2 regions of the Curtobacterium subtropicum genome follow, and region 2 is predicted to be linked to the other one. Evidence: predicted binding sites of a transcription regulator. Region 2 holds the regulator's gene; the other holds the start of a gene.
The links. The regulator HrcA, encoded in region 2, represses chaperone genes, less so after heat shock. The targets are predictions, from matches to a motif close to TTNGCACTCGNNNNNNNCGAGTGCNAA.
Positions count from the first base shown of each region.

Region 1: a site for HrcA is predicted at 3,754-3,780, ahead of groL (chaperonin GroEL). Genes of this name have one in related genera too.

Region 1 covers NZ_JAUCMM010000012.1:66,907-73,991, reverse strand. The annotation lists tRNA gene QUG98_RS14625 (tRNA-Thr) at 135-207, opposite strand; gene msrB (peptide-methionine (R)-S-oxide reductase MsrB) at 244-651, opposite strand; gene QUG98_RS14615 (GNAT family N-acetyltransferase) at 717-1,184, shown strand; gene QUG98_RS14610 (DUF2332 family protein) at 1,181-2,194, shown strand; gene QUG98_RS14605 (DUF3263 domain-containing protein) at 2,292-2,585, shown strand; gene QUG98_RS14600 (LytR C-terminal domain-containing protein) at 2,582-3,160, shown strand; gene QUG98_RS14595 (cold-shock protein) at 3,343-3,546, shown strand; gene groL (chaperonin GroEL) at 3,823-5,442, shown strand; gene QUG98_RS14585 (hypothetical protein) at 5,769-6,644, shown strand; gene QUG98_RS14580 (sensor histidine kinase) at 6,808-7,085, opposite strand, start outside.
Region 2 covers NZ_JAUCMM010000004.1:89,322-96,406, reverse strand. The annotation lists gene QUG98_RS07920 (HAD family hydrolase) at 1-627, opposite strand, end outside; gene hemW (radical SAM family heme chaperone HemW) at 656-1,891, shown strand; gene QUG98_RS07910 (DUF4870 domain-containing protein) at 1,928-2,371, opposite strand; gene hrcA (heat-inducible transcriptional repressor HrcA) at 2,480-3,502, shown strand; gene dnaJ (molecular chaperone DnaJ) at 3,614-4,726, shown strand; gene QUG98_RS07895 (16S rRNA (uracil(1498)-N(3))-methyltransferase) at 4,726-5,493, shown strand; gene QUG98_RS07890 (histidine triad nucleotide-binding protein) at 5,526-5,882, shown strand; gene QUG98_RS07885 (PhoH family protein) at 5,992-7,053, shown strand; gene ybeY (rRNA maturation RNase YbeY) at 7,050-7,085, shown strand, end outside.

The DNA of each region.
Region 1 (7,085 bases), on a different contig from region 2:
GTCCCGGTGTCACGATCGGTGTACGACCGGCTGGTTACCGCGTCGAGTGCTCGGAACGCCTCCTGATCCGCGTTCCACGCGCCGAAGGGCCCGGACGGATCCCGTCCGGGCCCTTCGTCATCTGCGTCGTGCGGGGCCGGCAGCGGGACTCGAACCCGCAACCCCCGTATTACAAGTACGGTGCGCTACCAATTGCGCCATGCCGGCTGACGCGCCCATCCTAGCGGCGGGCGCGTCGGACCATCACTCGGTCGGCTCGGCCGAGAAGTTCAGCGACAGTGAGTTCATGCAGTAGCGGTCACCCGTCGGGGTGCCGAAGCCGTCGGGGAACACGTGCCCGAGGTGCGAGCCGCAGTTCGCGCAGCGGACCTCGGTGCGGATCATGCCGAGCGACTTGTCCTCGATGAGCTGCACGGCCTCGGGCCGCACCGACTCGTAGAACGACGGCCAGCCGCAGCCGGAGTCGAACTTCGTGCCGCTCTTGAACAGCTCCGCGCCGCACGCCGCACACGTGTAGATGCCGGCGCGCTCCTCGTCGAGCAGCTCACCCGTCCACGGACGCTCGGTCCCGGCCTGCCGGAGCACGGCGTACTGGTCCGGGGAGAGCTCCTCGCGCCACTGGGCGTCCGACTTGTCGACGTTGTACGCCATTGCTTCCTCCTGCTTCCGGTCGGGACTCGATGGTGATGCCCGACCCCTTCAGTAAACTCGCGACGATGTCCGAGCATTCCGTCCGCCACGCCCACTGGACCCGCCTGACGACGGACGAACTGTACGGCATCGTGCGGCTGCGGAACCGCGTCTTCGCGCTCGAGCAGCGGGTCACCGCCGAGGACCTCGACGGCCGCGACCGCGAGCCCGACACCGAGCACTGGTGGTTCGGAGCGGACACCGATCCGGTCGGGTACCTCCGCCTGGTCCGGCCCGCCCCGGAGGAGGCGCACCCCGCCGGGTCCGCCGTGCCGGCGTGGGTGATCGGGCGGGTCGCCACCCACCCCGACCACCGCGGGCGGGGGATCGCCGGCCGTCTGGTCGCCGCCGTGCTCGACGCACACGGGCACGAGCCGTTCGTCCTGCACGCCCAGGAGTACGTCGCGGGACTCTACGAGCGGCACGGCTTCGTCCGGTTCGGCGCACCGTACGACGAGGCCGGCATCCGCCACGTCGGCATGCACCGCCCGTGACCGGCACGCGGGAGCGCTGGGCCGCCTACGCGGAGCGCATCGCCACGGTCTCGCCCTCGTACGCCGCCTGGGCACGGTCGGTCGACGACGACCTCGTCGCGCTCCTCGACGCGGTACCGGAGCAGCAGCGGCAGCCCGAGCTGGTCTTCGCGGTCGCGCGGCGGCTCGGTGCGGACCCGGTGGACCCCGGGTCGCTGCGTGCGCTCGGCCGGGAGGCGCGCCCCGCCCTGGTGACGGCCCTCACCACCGCCACGGTGCAGGCGAACGACCCGCGGCGGCTCGGTCCCGTCGTCCCGGTCCTGCAGGCGCTCGCCGCCGCCGGAGCGCAGGTCGGCGACCCGCGACCGCTCGGACTCGTCGACGCCGGTGCAGCGGCGGGGCTCTGCTCGGTGCCGGACCGGGTCACGCTCGACCACCGCGGCCCGGACGGCGTCGTCCGGGTGCACACCGCCGTCGCGGAGCCGTCCGTGCACCTGACGGTCGAGGCCAGCGGGACGGTGCCCGAGCCGACGACCACACCGATCCGCATCGGCGCGCGGGTCGCCCTCGACCCGGAGCCGATCGACCTCGCCGAGCCCGGGGCGTTCGACCGCCTGGTGGAGGCCGTTCCGCCCGAGGCGACGGACCGCACCGCCCTGATGCGCGAGGCGGCGCGCGCGACGCTCGCCGTGCCTCCCGTCCGGATCCGCGGCGTGCTGCCCGGCGACCTCGACCGTGCCCTGGACGCACTGCCGGACGGCGTCCGACCCGTGGTGCTCACCACCGGGACGCTCGTCTACGTGCCGGGGCCGGACCGCCAGCGCGTGGTCGACCGGCTGGCGGAGCGCGGCGTGCACTGGGTGGCCCTCGAGCGCACCGGGATCCTGCGCGGGGTGGCCGCGACCCTGCCGGACGACGTCGACGCGACGGACCCGGACGCCTTCGCGACGGTCTCGCTCGACGGAGTCGCGCTGGCGGTCTGCGACCCGTTCGGCGTGCGCGTCCGGTGGTTCCGTCGACCGGGAGCCTGAACCGGGTCTCGCGACAGTCCAGCCGCGTGCCAGGGTCGGACCGCCGGGCACCCCTACGATGTGCGAGACCCGTGACCGAACCGTGACCGGAAGTGCCGTGACCGCCCTCCCCACCGACGAGCTGAGCGAGCTCGACAAGCGCGTGCTCGCGTTCGAGCACGACCGGGCGCGACACGACCGCACCAAGGAAGCGGAGATCCGGGTCGCGTTCGACATGTCGCCGGCGCGCTACTACCAGGTGCTCGACCGCGTGATCGACCTGCCCGCCGCACTCGCGTTCGACCCGCAGCTGGTCGGACGACTGCAGCGGCTGCGGCACGCCCGCACCCGAGCACGAGCGGCGCGCACGTTCGTCGCCCCCGCGCCCGATCCCCGTGAAGAGGAACGATGACCGAGAGATTCCCGCGAGACCGGTTCGACGACGTCACCGACGGCCCCCGGGTGGGAGCGCACCGCGGTGCCCGTCGTCGCGGGCGCGGGTGGATCGCGTTCGCCTGGGGCGCCCTGGCCACCGGCGTGCTCGTGCTCGTGGGTGTGCTCGTGCTCGCGCTGCTGAACGGCAGCTACTCGTTCCCGGGGTCGACCTCGTCGCCGCGCCCCTCGGCGAGCTCCTCGGCGTCCGCAGCGCCGTCGGAGACCCCGTCGACGCCCGCGTCCGAGGAGCCGAGCGCTGCGGAGCCGTCGGCGCAGGGCACGACGAGCGTGGTCGTGCTGAACGGCACGACGACGACCGGTCTGGCCGCCCGTGGCAGCCGCGCGCTGACCGCCGCCGGCTGGAAGGTCACGTCGACGGGGGACGCCGGGACGACGGGGGCGACGACGTCGGTCGTGTACTACCAGCAGCCCGAGCAGCAGGCCGTGGCGCAGGGGGTGGCGAAGGCCCTCGGCATCGCGACGGTGGAGCAGTCGTCGGCGTTCCCGAACGCCGACGTCAGCGTCGTGCTCGGCGCAGACTACGGCGGCTGACGCGCGATCTCTGGGATCACCGGTGCCCGGTTTGTGACAGGGGTGTTTCGGGCACGTTGATTCTTGACGGAATCGGCGTGAAAGAACGTCACACCCCTTGCCTTGCCGCGGTTGTTGCACGAGAGTCATCGCCAGACGGCGACGGCGTCGTTCGCAACAGCAGCACCAGGGAGCAAGAGATCATGGCCAACGGAACCGTGAAGTGGTTCAACGCCGAGAAGGGCTTCGGCTTCATCACCGTGGATGGAGGGGGCCAGGACGTGTTCGTGCACTACTCGGCAATCGACATGTCGGGGTACAAGGTCCTCGAGGAGGGCCAGGCGGTCACCTTCGACGTCGGCACCGGGGCCAAGGGCCCGCAGGCAGAGGCGGTCCGTCCCGCCTGAGACCGGGTCCACCCGTCGACGCGCCGTCCCCTCGGGGACGGCGCGTTCGTCGTGTGCGGGCCGACGCATTGCTGCCGCGGTGCCGCTGCGGTGGGACCGGCGCCGTCGGTACCGGCCGGTGGACCCGGTGCCGCACCGTCTCCTGGGAAGTCGAGCCGTGCCTCCCGGCTGTGTTGCACTCGCACCCGGCGAGTGCCAGAATCGGCGTTGGCACTCGCTCACGCTGAGTGCCAGCACGACCCCCATGACGACGTCCGGGAGGGACGAGAAACTCACATGGCTAAGATCATTGCTTTCGACGAGGAGGCCCGCCGTGGCCTCGAGCGCGGCCTCAACACCCTGGCCGACGCCGTGAAGGTGACGCTCGGCCCGCGCGGCCGCAACGTCGTCCTCGAGAAGAAGTGGGGCGCCCCCACGATCACGAACGACGGTGTCTCCATCGCCAAGGAGATCGAGCTCGACGACCCGTACGAGAAGATCGGTGCGGAGCTCGTCAAGGAGGTCGCCAAGAAGACCGACGACGTCGCCGGTGACGGTACGACCACCGCGACCGTGCTCGCCCAGGCGCTCGTCCGCGAGGGCCTCCGCAACGTCGCCGCCGGTGCCGACCCCGTGTCGCTCAAGCGCGGCATCGAGAAGGCCGTCGCCGCCGTCTCCGACCAGCTCCTCGCCAACGCGAAGGACATCGAGACCAAGGACCAGATCGCCGCGACCGCGTCGATCTCGGCCGCTGACTCCACCATCGGCGAGCTCATCGCCGAGGCGATCGACAAGGTCGGCAAGGAGGGCGTCGTCACCGTCGAGGAGTCGAACACCTTCGGCACCGAGCTCGAGCTGACCGAGGGCATGCGCTTCGACAAGGGCTACCTGTCGCAGTACTTCGTCACGGACCCGGAGCGCCAGGAGGCCGTCTTCGAGGACCCGTACATCCTCATCGTCAACTCGAAGATCTCCAACATCAAGGACCTGCTCCCGGTCGTCGACAAGGTGATCCAGGCGGGCAAGCAGCTCCTCATCATCGCCGAGGACGTCGACGGCGAAGCGCTCGCGACCCTCGTCGTGAACAAGATCCGCGGCATCTTCAAGTCCGTCGCCGTCAAGGCCCCGGGCTTCGGCGACCGTCGCAAGGCCATGCTCCAGGACATCGCGATCCTGACCGGCGGCCAGGTCATCTCGGAAGAGGTCGGCCTCAAGCTCGAGAACGCGACCCTCGACCTGCTGGGCAAGGCCCGCAAGGTGATCATCACCAAGGACGAGACCACGATCATCGAGGGTGCCGGCGACGACGAGCAGATCGCGGGCCGCGTCCGTCAGATCCGCTCCGAGATCGAGGCGACCGACTCCGACTACGACCGCGAGAAGCTCCAGGAGCGCCTCGCCAAGCTCGCCGGTGGCGTCGCCGTCATCAAGGCGGGCGCCGCGACCGAGGTCGAGCTCAAGGAGCGCAAGCACCGCATCGAGGACGCCGTCCGCAACGCGAAGGCCGCCGTCGAGGAGGGCATCGTCGCCGGTGGTGGCGTCGCGCTCATCCAGGCGTCCGTCGCGCTCGACTCGCTCGAACTGCAGGGTGACGAGGCGACCGGTGCGAACATCGTCCGCGTCGCGATCGACGCGCCGCTCAAGCAGATCGCGCTGAACGCCGGTCTCGAGCCGGGTGTCGTGGCCGCCAAGGTCCGCGAGCTCGAGTCGGGTCACGGCCTCAACGCCGCGACCGGCGAGTACGTCGACCTGGTCGCTGCGGGCATCATCGACCCGGCGAAGGTCACGCGCTCGGCGCTGCAGAACGCCGCGTCGATCGCCGGGCTGTTCCTCACGACCGAGGCCGTCGTCGCCGACAAGCCCGAGAAGGCCGCGGCCATGCCGGCCGGCGACCCCACGGGTGGCATGGACTTCTAGTCCCGGTAGCCGGAAGGGCCCCGCACGCAGCGCGTGCGGGGCCCTTCCGCGTGCCGGGGCGGGGCTCCGCGCCCCGCGCCCCGCGCCTCCGGCCCCGCGCCCGGTCACCCGGCCCCGCGCCCGGTCGCCCGGTCCGTTCTGGTCGCGCGACTTGCCGCTCAGCTTCGTCCGCGACGGCACGTCGTGCGACGAGAACGTCCGCGCGCGGCACGTCGTGCGATCCGGTCGCGCGCACCTCTCCCGCACAGGAGGCTCGGCCTCGGTCGCTCTCCACAGTTGCGCCCGCCTCGACCAACGGTGACTCGTCGTGCGTCCAGGATGCGGACATGTCCACCCCACGCGCGCTGCCGGAGAGCCTGGCGAACCGGGCCTTCACGGTCGCAGAAGCACGGCGGTACGGCGAGGGACCGAGTCGCATGCGTCGTGCCGACCTCCGGAGGCCGGTCCACGGCGTGCGCGTGCTCCGCGACCGCGAGATCGGGCTGGTGGAGTGCATCGCCCTGGTGCTCCGCCCCGACCAGCGCTTCAGCCACACCACCGCCGCCTGCCTGTGGGGAGCGCCGGTGCCGCGAGCGAACCGAGACGCGACGTCGGTCCACGTCGCGACGGTCGGCACCACAAGTCTCATGCGGCGCCCGGGCGTCACAGCGCACCGGGCGACCGACGACGACACCGCAGCGCTCGACGGCCTGCCGCTCAGTGCGCCCGCCCGTGTGTGGGCAGAGTGCGCCACGCTCCTCGATCTCCGGGCACTCGTCGTCCTCGGCGACCACCTCGTCGGCCGTGCGGGGCTGGCCACGACCGAGGACCTCGCGCGAGCGCTCCGTCCACGCGGGCACGGGGTCGTCCTCGCGCGAGCAGCCCTCGAGGCAGTGCGACCGGGGAGCGAATCACCCATGGAGACGCTGATCCGGCTCGACGTCGTGGACGCGGGGTTCCCCGAACCCGAGCTGAACCGTGAGGTGTTCGACGAGGGTGGGACCTTCCTGGGGCGTGTGGACATGTGCTGGCCGCAGCTCCGGATCGCACTCGAGTACGACGGCGACCACCACCGCGAGCGCGAGGTGTTCCGGCACGACCAGCGCCGCGCGAACGGGTTCGCCGTCAACGGCTGGATCGTGGTGCATGCGACGGCTGCGGACGCAGCTCGCCCCGCGGTCCTGTTCGAGCGGCTCCGTCAGGCCTTCGCCTCCCGGACGTGAGTCGGTCCGCGGCGCGCCCCTTCCGTGTCACCCTCCGGTCGCAAGACCTGCCGCCGGCTGTCGCTCAGGTCGCATGACTTGCCGCGGAGGCCGGAACTGAGCGGCAAGTCGTGCGACCAGAAGGACCGAACGGGCCGGGCCGGGCCGGCCGGGCGGGCCGGGGTCAGGCGGCGGGGGCCTTCGGGGTGGGGGTGTAGTCCCGCGGGAGCAGGGGGAGCCAGACCCGGAAGGTCGCTCCGCCGCCCTCGGTGTCGAAGACCTCGACGGAGCCGTTGTGCGCATGCACGATGCCCGAGACGATCGCGAGACCGAGGCCCGACCCGCCGGTGTCCCGAGCGCGGGAGGTGTCCGCACGCCAGAAGCGCTGGAAGATCTTGTCGCGCAGCTGCGGCGGGATGCCCTCGCCGTGGTCGATGACGTCGATGTGCGCCATGCCGCGGT
Region 2 (7,085 bases):
CGCGACGCACACCGCGCTCGTCCCGCGCAGGGCATCGGCCTCGTACACCCCGGTCGCCACCGCGACGAACGGGATCCCCACCGCGTCGGCCGCCTCGCCGTCGCGCGGGGTGTCCCCGACGATCACGGCACGCTCCCCGGACAGTGCGGCGGCGGCCCGTGCGGTGACCCCGGTGCGCTCGACCTCCGCGTCCCCGAAGTACGAGTGCTCCCAGTCGAACGCGTCGAGGTCGAAGCCCGCGCCCCCGAGCTTCACCCGTGCGCGGTGCTCGGAGTTGCCGGTCAGCAGTCCGTTCCGCCAACCGAGCTCGGCGAAGCGTCGGACGAGCGCAGCGGCTCCCGGTGCGGGGGAGCGCCGTTCGCCCCGTCCGTACCGTTCGTCGGTCAGGTCGCGGAGGTGTCTGCTCACGGTGGGGATGAGCGCGTCGTCGAGGTCGTGCGCGCGGACGTGGTCGGCGATGAGGCCAGCGTCGGTGCGGCCGTGCTGGTGCCCGACCTTCAGCACCAGGTCGCGGCCGACGGCGCGTTCGACGGCCAGGTGGTACAGGTTGCCCGGCGACGCGGCGTTCAGGACGAGGGTGCCGTCGATGTCCCACAGCACCGTGGTGGGGACGGTGTGGTGCTCCATGGCTCCATCATGGCCGAGAATGGAGTCCATGCCGAGTGCGCTCCCGATCGCCGATCCCGCTCCCGCGGACGGCCTGCTCACCCCCGGCCCGGGCGCCGGCGAGGTCCCCTTCGGGGTGTACGTCCACGTGCCGTTCTGCCGGGTGCGCTGCGGCTACTGCGACTTCAACACCTACACGGCGTCCGAGCTGCGCGGGGTGCGCCGCGACGACTACGCCGGCCACGCGGTGCAGGAGATCCGCTGGGCGGCCGAGGTGCTCGACCGTTCCGGGGTACCGCGTCGCCCGGTCTCGACGGTGTTCTTCGGTGGCGGCACGCCGACGATGTTGCCGGCGGACGACCTGGTGATGATCCTGCGGGCCATCGACGACACGTGGGGGATCCTGCCGGGGGCCGAGGTCACGACCGAGGCGAACCCGGACTCCGTCGACGCCGACTCCATCGCCACGCTCGAGCGCGGCGGGTTCACCCGGATGAGCTACGGCATGCAGTCCGCCGTGCCGCACGTCCTGGCCACGCTCGACCGGACGCACGACCCCGAGCGCGTCCCGCTGGTGGTCGACCTGGCGAAGCAGCGGGGCCTCGACGTCAGCCTCGACCTCATCTACTCGACGCCGGGGGAGTCCCTCGACGACTGGCGCACCTCGCTGGATGCCGCACTGGCCTGCGCCCCCGACCACGTGTCCGCCTACTCGCTCATCGTCGAGGAGGGCACGGCCATGGGACGCATGGTCGCCCGCGGCGAGCTGCCCGCGCCGGACGACGACCTGGCGGCCGACATGTACGAGCTCGCCGACCGCACCCTCGTCGACGCCGGCTACGCCTGGTACGAGGTGTCGAACTGGGCCCGCGCCGACGAGCAGGGCGGTCCGGAGCGCCACGCGAGCCGGCACAACCTGTCGTACTGGAAGGGCCACGACTGGTGGGGCGTCGGCCCGGGCGCCCACTCCGCGGTCGCCGGCACCCGCTGGTGGAACGTGAAGCACCCGGCCGCGTACGCGAACCGGGTGCTGTCCGGGGAGTCCCCGGCGGCCGGGCGCGAGACGCTCGACGCCGACACCCGGTACGTCGAGCGGGTGCTGCTGGCCGCGCGCGTGCGGGGCGAACTCACCACCGCGGAGCTCGGCCGGGAGGCCCGTGGCCGCGTCGCCGGCCTCATCGCCCGTGGTCTCGTGGACGGCTCGGCCGCGGTGCGGGGACGGATCGAGCTGACCCTGCAGGGCCGGCTGCTCGCGGACGCCGTCGTCCGCGAGCTGCTCGACTGACGCGCGGGCTGCCGCCCGCGCGGCAACGCTCGCCTGCTACTGCTTGACGAACTCGATGGTGAGCGGGTAGCGGTAGAGGTCGCCGCGGTTCGCCGCGAGGGCGGCCATGATCGCGAAGACGATCACGATCACGTAGAGGATCGGCAGCAGCACGAGCCCGATGACGACGATGGCCAACAGGCTGCAGACGAACCCGGCGATCGCCATGGTGATGTGGAAGTTCAACGCCTGGCGGGTGTGCTCCTTGATGAACTGCCCGCGGTCGCGGAGCACCAGGTAGGCGATGATCGGCACGACCAGGCTGAAGAAGATGCCGCCGACGTGGGTCAGCGTCGCCCAGAGGCGCTGGTCCTCCGGTGACATCGGCCGGGGCGGCGTGAAGCCGGCCGGGTACTGCGGTCCCTGCGGGTTCTGGGGTCCTCCCGGCTGCTGGCCGTACCGGCCGTCCTGCGGGCCGCCTGGTTGCTGTCCGTAGCTCATGCCGTGAGCGTACCGGCGCGGGCCCCCGCGGTCCCGGTCGATCGGTGGTCGGGCGTAGGATCAGCAGTCGACACGTCCGAGTGCCAGCATCGAACGGAAGGGGTCCGGATGGTCAGCGAACGCTCCCTCGAGGTCCTCAAGGCCATCGTGCGGGACTACGTCGCGTCGCGCGAGCCCGTCGGCTCGAAGACGATCGTCGAACGCCACGCCTTCGGGGTCAGCGCGGCGACGATCCGCAACGACATGGCGCAGCTCGAGGACGAACAGCTCATCGCGGCACCGCACACGTCGTCCGGCCGGGTCCCGACGGACAAGGGTTACCGGCTCTTCGTGGACCACCTCGCCGCCGCACGACCGCTGTCGAGCGCCCAACGGCACGCGATCGAGACCTTCCTCGGCACGCCGAACGACCTCGACGAGGTCCTCGGGCGGACGGTGCGCCTGCTCAGCCAGCTCACCAACCAGGTCGCCCTCGTGCAGTACCCGTCGATGGTGCGGGCCCGCGTGCAGCACGTCGAGCTCGTCCGGCTCGGCGACACCCGGCTCATGGTCGTCCTCATCACGGACACCGCCCGGGTCGAGCAGCGCGTGGTCGAGACCGACGTCCCCCTCGACGAGGACTCCCTCGCCGAGCTCCGCACGGTGGTGAACGGCGCGAGTGTCGGGCTCCTGCTGCAGGACGTGCCCCGTGCCCTGCGCGCGGTGCCGCAGCAGCTCCGCCCGGACGCGCAGACCCTCGGCGGGGTCGTCGTCGCGACGCTCATCGAGCAGGTCGCCGCGAACCGCCAGGACCGCCTGGTGATGGCGGGTGCGGCGAACCTCGCGAAGAGCGAACGCGACTTCTCCGGCGGCCTGTTCCCCGTGCTCGAGGCGATCGAGGAACAGGTGACCCTGCTCCGGTTGTTCGGCGAGATGCAGGTGGACGACGTGGCCGTGGCCGCGAGCATCGGCGCCGAGAACGCCGAGTACGGCCTCGACGCGACGAGCATCGTGGCCGGCGGGTACCTCGCCGGCGGCGGTGCCGTCGCCCGACTGGGCGTCCTGGGCCCGACCCGCATGGACTACGGCACGAACATGGCCGCCGTCCGCGCGGTCGCACGGTACCTGTCCAAGCTGCTGGGCGAACATTGACCGGACCACGCGCCCGACGCGCGGTGTCCAGCGGACCGGCTCCGCGCCTCCAGACCGGACCGCGGCGACCGCCGCGACCCACCGACCGAACCGAAACCGACTGAGGGAACCGTGGCAGACCACTACGACGTCCTCGGCGTCCAGCCGGACGCCTCCGATGCCGACATCAAGAAGGCCTACCGACGGCTGGCGCGCGAGCTGCACCCGGACGTCAACCCGAGCCCGGACGCGGCTGAGCGCTTCAAGGACGTGACGCACGCGTACGACGTGCTGAGCGACCCGGAGCAGCGCCGACGCTACGACGCCGGCCCGCAGGAGAGCCCCTTCGGCGGTGGTGCCGCCGGCGGCTTCAGCGACATCTTCGACGCCTTCTTCGGCGGCGGTGGCGGCGGCGGACGCGGCAACGGTCCGCGGAGCCGCGCCGAGCGCGGGCAGGACGCCCTGCTGCGCATCGAGGTCGACCTGGACGAGGTCGTCTTCGGCACGCACAAGGACGTCGAGGTCGACACGGCCGTCGTCTGCGAGACGTGCAACGGCTCGTGCTGCGCGCCGGGGACGAGCCCGCGCACCTGTGACATCTGCGGCGGCTCCGGGCACATCCAGCGCCAGGTGCGCTCGCTGCTCGGCAACGTCGTGACGAGCGCGCCCTGCGGGACGTGCCGCGGCTACGGCACCGTCATCCCGAGCCCCTGCCCGACGTGCCAGGGGCAGGGCCGCGTCCGTGCCCGCCGCACGATCCCCGTCGACGTGCCCGCGGGTGTCGAGACCGGACTCCGGCTGCAGATGCCCGGTCAGGGCGAGGTCGGCCCGGCCGGTGGTCCCTCGGGCGACCTCTACCTCGAGGTGAAGGTCCGCCACCACGACGTCTACAGCCGGGACGGCGACGACCTGCTCGCCACGCTCGAGGTCCAGATGACCGACGCGATCCTCGGGGCGCACACCACGATCGACGGCCTCGACGGACCCGTGGAGCTCGAGATCCGACCGGGCGTGCAGAGCGCCGACGTCCTGGTGATCAAGGACCGCGGCGTGACGAAGCTGCGCGGCGCCGGGCGCGGGGACCTCCGCGTCGGCGTGCAGGTCGTGACGCCCACCAAGCTCTCGCACAAGGAGCGCGGCCTCGTCGAGCAGCTGGCGAAGTCGCACAGGGCACCGGGGCCGCAGCTCGCGCGCTTCCAGCAGGGCATGTTCGGCAAGCTGCGCGACCGCTTCTTCAACTTCTGATGGCCTCGCTCTACCTGGTCGAGCCGGGCCGGCTCGACGGCGTCGGCGTCGGCGACCCGGTGTCGCTCGACGGCGCGGAGGGCCGGCACGCGGTGTCGGTCGCACGGGTCCGGGTCGGCGAGACGCTGCGCATCGCGGACGGGCGCGGCACGGTCGTGACCGGTGCGGTGGCCGCGACGGGCAGGGACACGTTGACGCTCACCGTGTCCGACGTCTCGGTCGACCCGGCTCCGCGCCCCGCGCTGGTGCTCGTGCAGGCACTCGCGAAGGGCGGGCGCGACGAGATGGCGGTGCAGGCGGCGACCGAGATCGGCGTCGACCGCATCGTCCCCTGGTCGGCGGCGCGGAGCGTGTCCCGCTGGGACGGCGCGAAGGTCGAGAAGGGTCGCGCCCGGTGGGCGGCGATCGCGCAGGAGGCCGCGAAGCAGGCGGTCCGCTCGCGCGTCCCCGCGGTGGACGCGCCGGTGACGACGACGCAACTCGCCGGGCTGGCCGGCTCGTCGTCGGGGACCGGCCGGGAGGCACGGCGTGCGGTGGTCGTGCTGGACCCGGTGGGCGCGGTGCGGCTGTCGGCGTGGGAGCCGCCGGTGGACGTCGACGAGATCGTCCTGGTGGTCGGCCCGGAGGGCGGCATCGACGGGTCCGAGTTCGACCGGCTCGAGGCCGCCGGTGCGGTCCGGGTGCGGCTCGGCGACACCGTGCTCCGCACCTCGACCGCCGGACCTGCGGCCCTGGCGGTCCTGCAGACCCGGCTCGGGCGCTGGTAGCGGCGTCGGAGGCGGGTCCTACGATGGACACCATGAGCAGCAGCGAGCCGAGCATCTTCTCGAAGATCGTCGCGCGCGAGGTCCCGGCGACGATCGTGGCCGAGGACGACCGGGTGATCGCCTTCGAGGACATCGCGCCCAAGGCGCCCGTCCACGTGCTCGTGGTGCCCAAGACCGAGCAGTACCGCGACGTCACCGAGCTCGCGGCCGGCGATCCGGAGTTGCTCGCACACGTCGTCGCCACCGCCCGTCGCATCGCCGACGAGCGGTCCGGTGGCCAGTTCCGTCTCGTCTTCAACACCGGCGAAGCCGCCGGTCAGACCGTGTTCCACGTGCACGCGCACGTCCTCGCAGGTGATCTGCACGAAGGGAATCTCCTTGCCGGCTGACGAACCCGTCCGTCCCCAACCCACCCAGCCCGGGACCGACCGCCCCGTGGCGCGTCCCGTCACCGATCCGTCGGACGTCACCGTCGACATCCAGGTCGACGGCATCGCGATGGTGCAGCTCCTCGGCCCGCAGGACCGCCTGCTCAAGACGGTCGAACGCCAGTACCCGGGCGTCCGGGTGCTCGTCCGCGGGAACGAGGTGTCCCTGACCGGTGCCGAGCGCGACGTCGCCCGCGCGCACGCGCTCGTCGACGAGCTCGTCGCCATGGTCAAGCGTGGCCAGGACATCGGCCCGGCCGACATCCCGACGTCGGCGCGCATCCTCGACGAGGACCGCAAGCCCTCGGACACCTTCGGCACGCCGATCGTCTCGAGCCGCGGCAAGTCCGTGCGCCCGAAGACCGACGGGCAGCGCGCCTACGTCGACGCCATCGACCAGCACACGATCACCTTCGGCATCGGGCCGGCCGGTACGGGCAAGACCTACCTGGCGATGGCGAAGGCCGTCCAGGCGCTCCAGCGGCGCGAGGTCACGCGCATCATCCTGACCCGCCCCGCGGTCGAGGCAGGCGAGCGGCTCGGGTTCCTGCCGGGCACCCTGACCGACAAGATCGACCCGTACCTGCGGCCGCTCTACGACGCGCTCAACGAGATGATGGACCCCGAGCTGGTCCCGAAGCTGCTCGCGGCCGGCACGGTCGAGGTCGCACCGCTGGCCTACATGCGCGGTCGGACGCTGAACGACTCGTTCGTCATCCTCGACGAGGCGCAGAACACCACGCCCGAGCAGATGAAGATGTTCCTGACGCGCCTCGGCTTCGGCTCGAAGATGGTCGTCACGGGTGACATCACCCAGGTCGACCTGCCCGGCAACCTGTCCGGTCTCCGGCTCGTCACCCGCATCCTGGGCGACGTCGACGACATCCACTTCGCCCGGCTCGGCAGCGAGGACGTCGTCCGGCACACCCTGGTCGGCCGGATCGTCGACGCCTACACGGTCTACGACGAGGAACGACTGGCGGAGCAGGCCGGGCACCGACCCGGCGGCCGCGGGACCGCCCCGGTGGGCAACCCGGAGGGGGCGAACCGTGCCGAGCGCCGCGGACGCCCGCCGCAGGACCGTCAGCAGTCCCCGTACCCGCAGAACGATGCCCGAGGAGGCAACCGGTGAGCATCGAGCTCAACAACGAGTCTGGTGTCGAG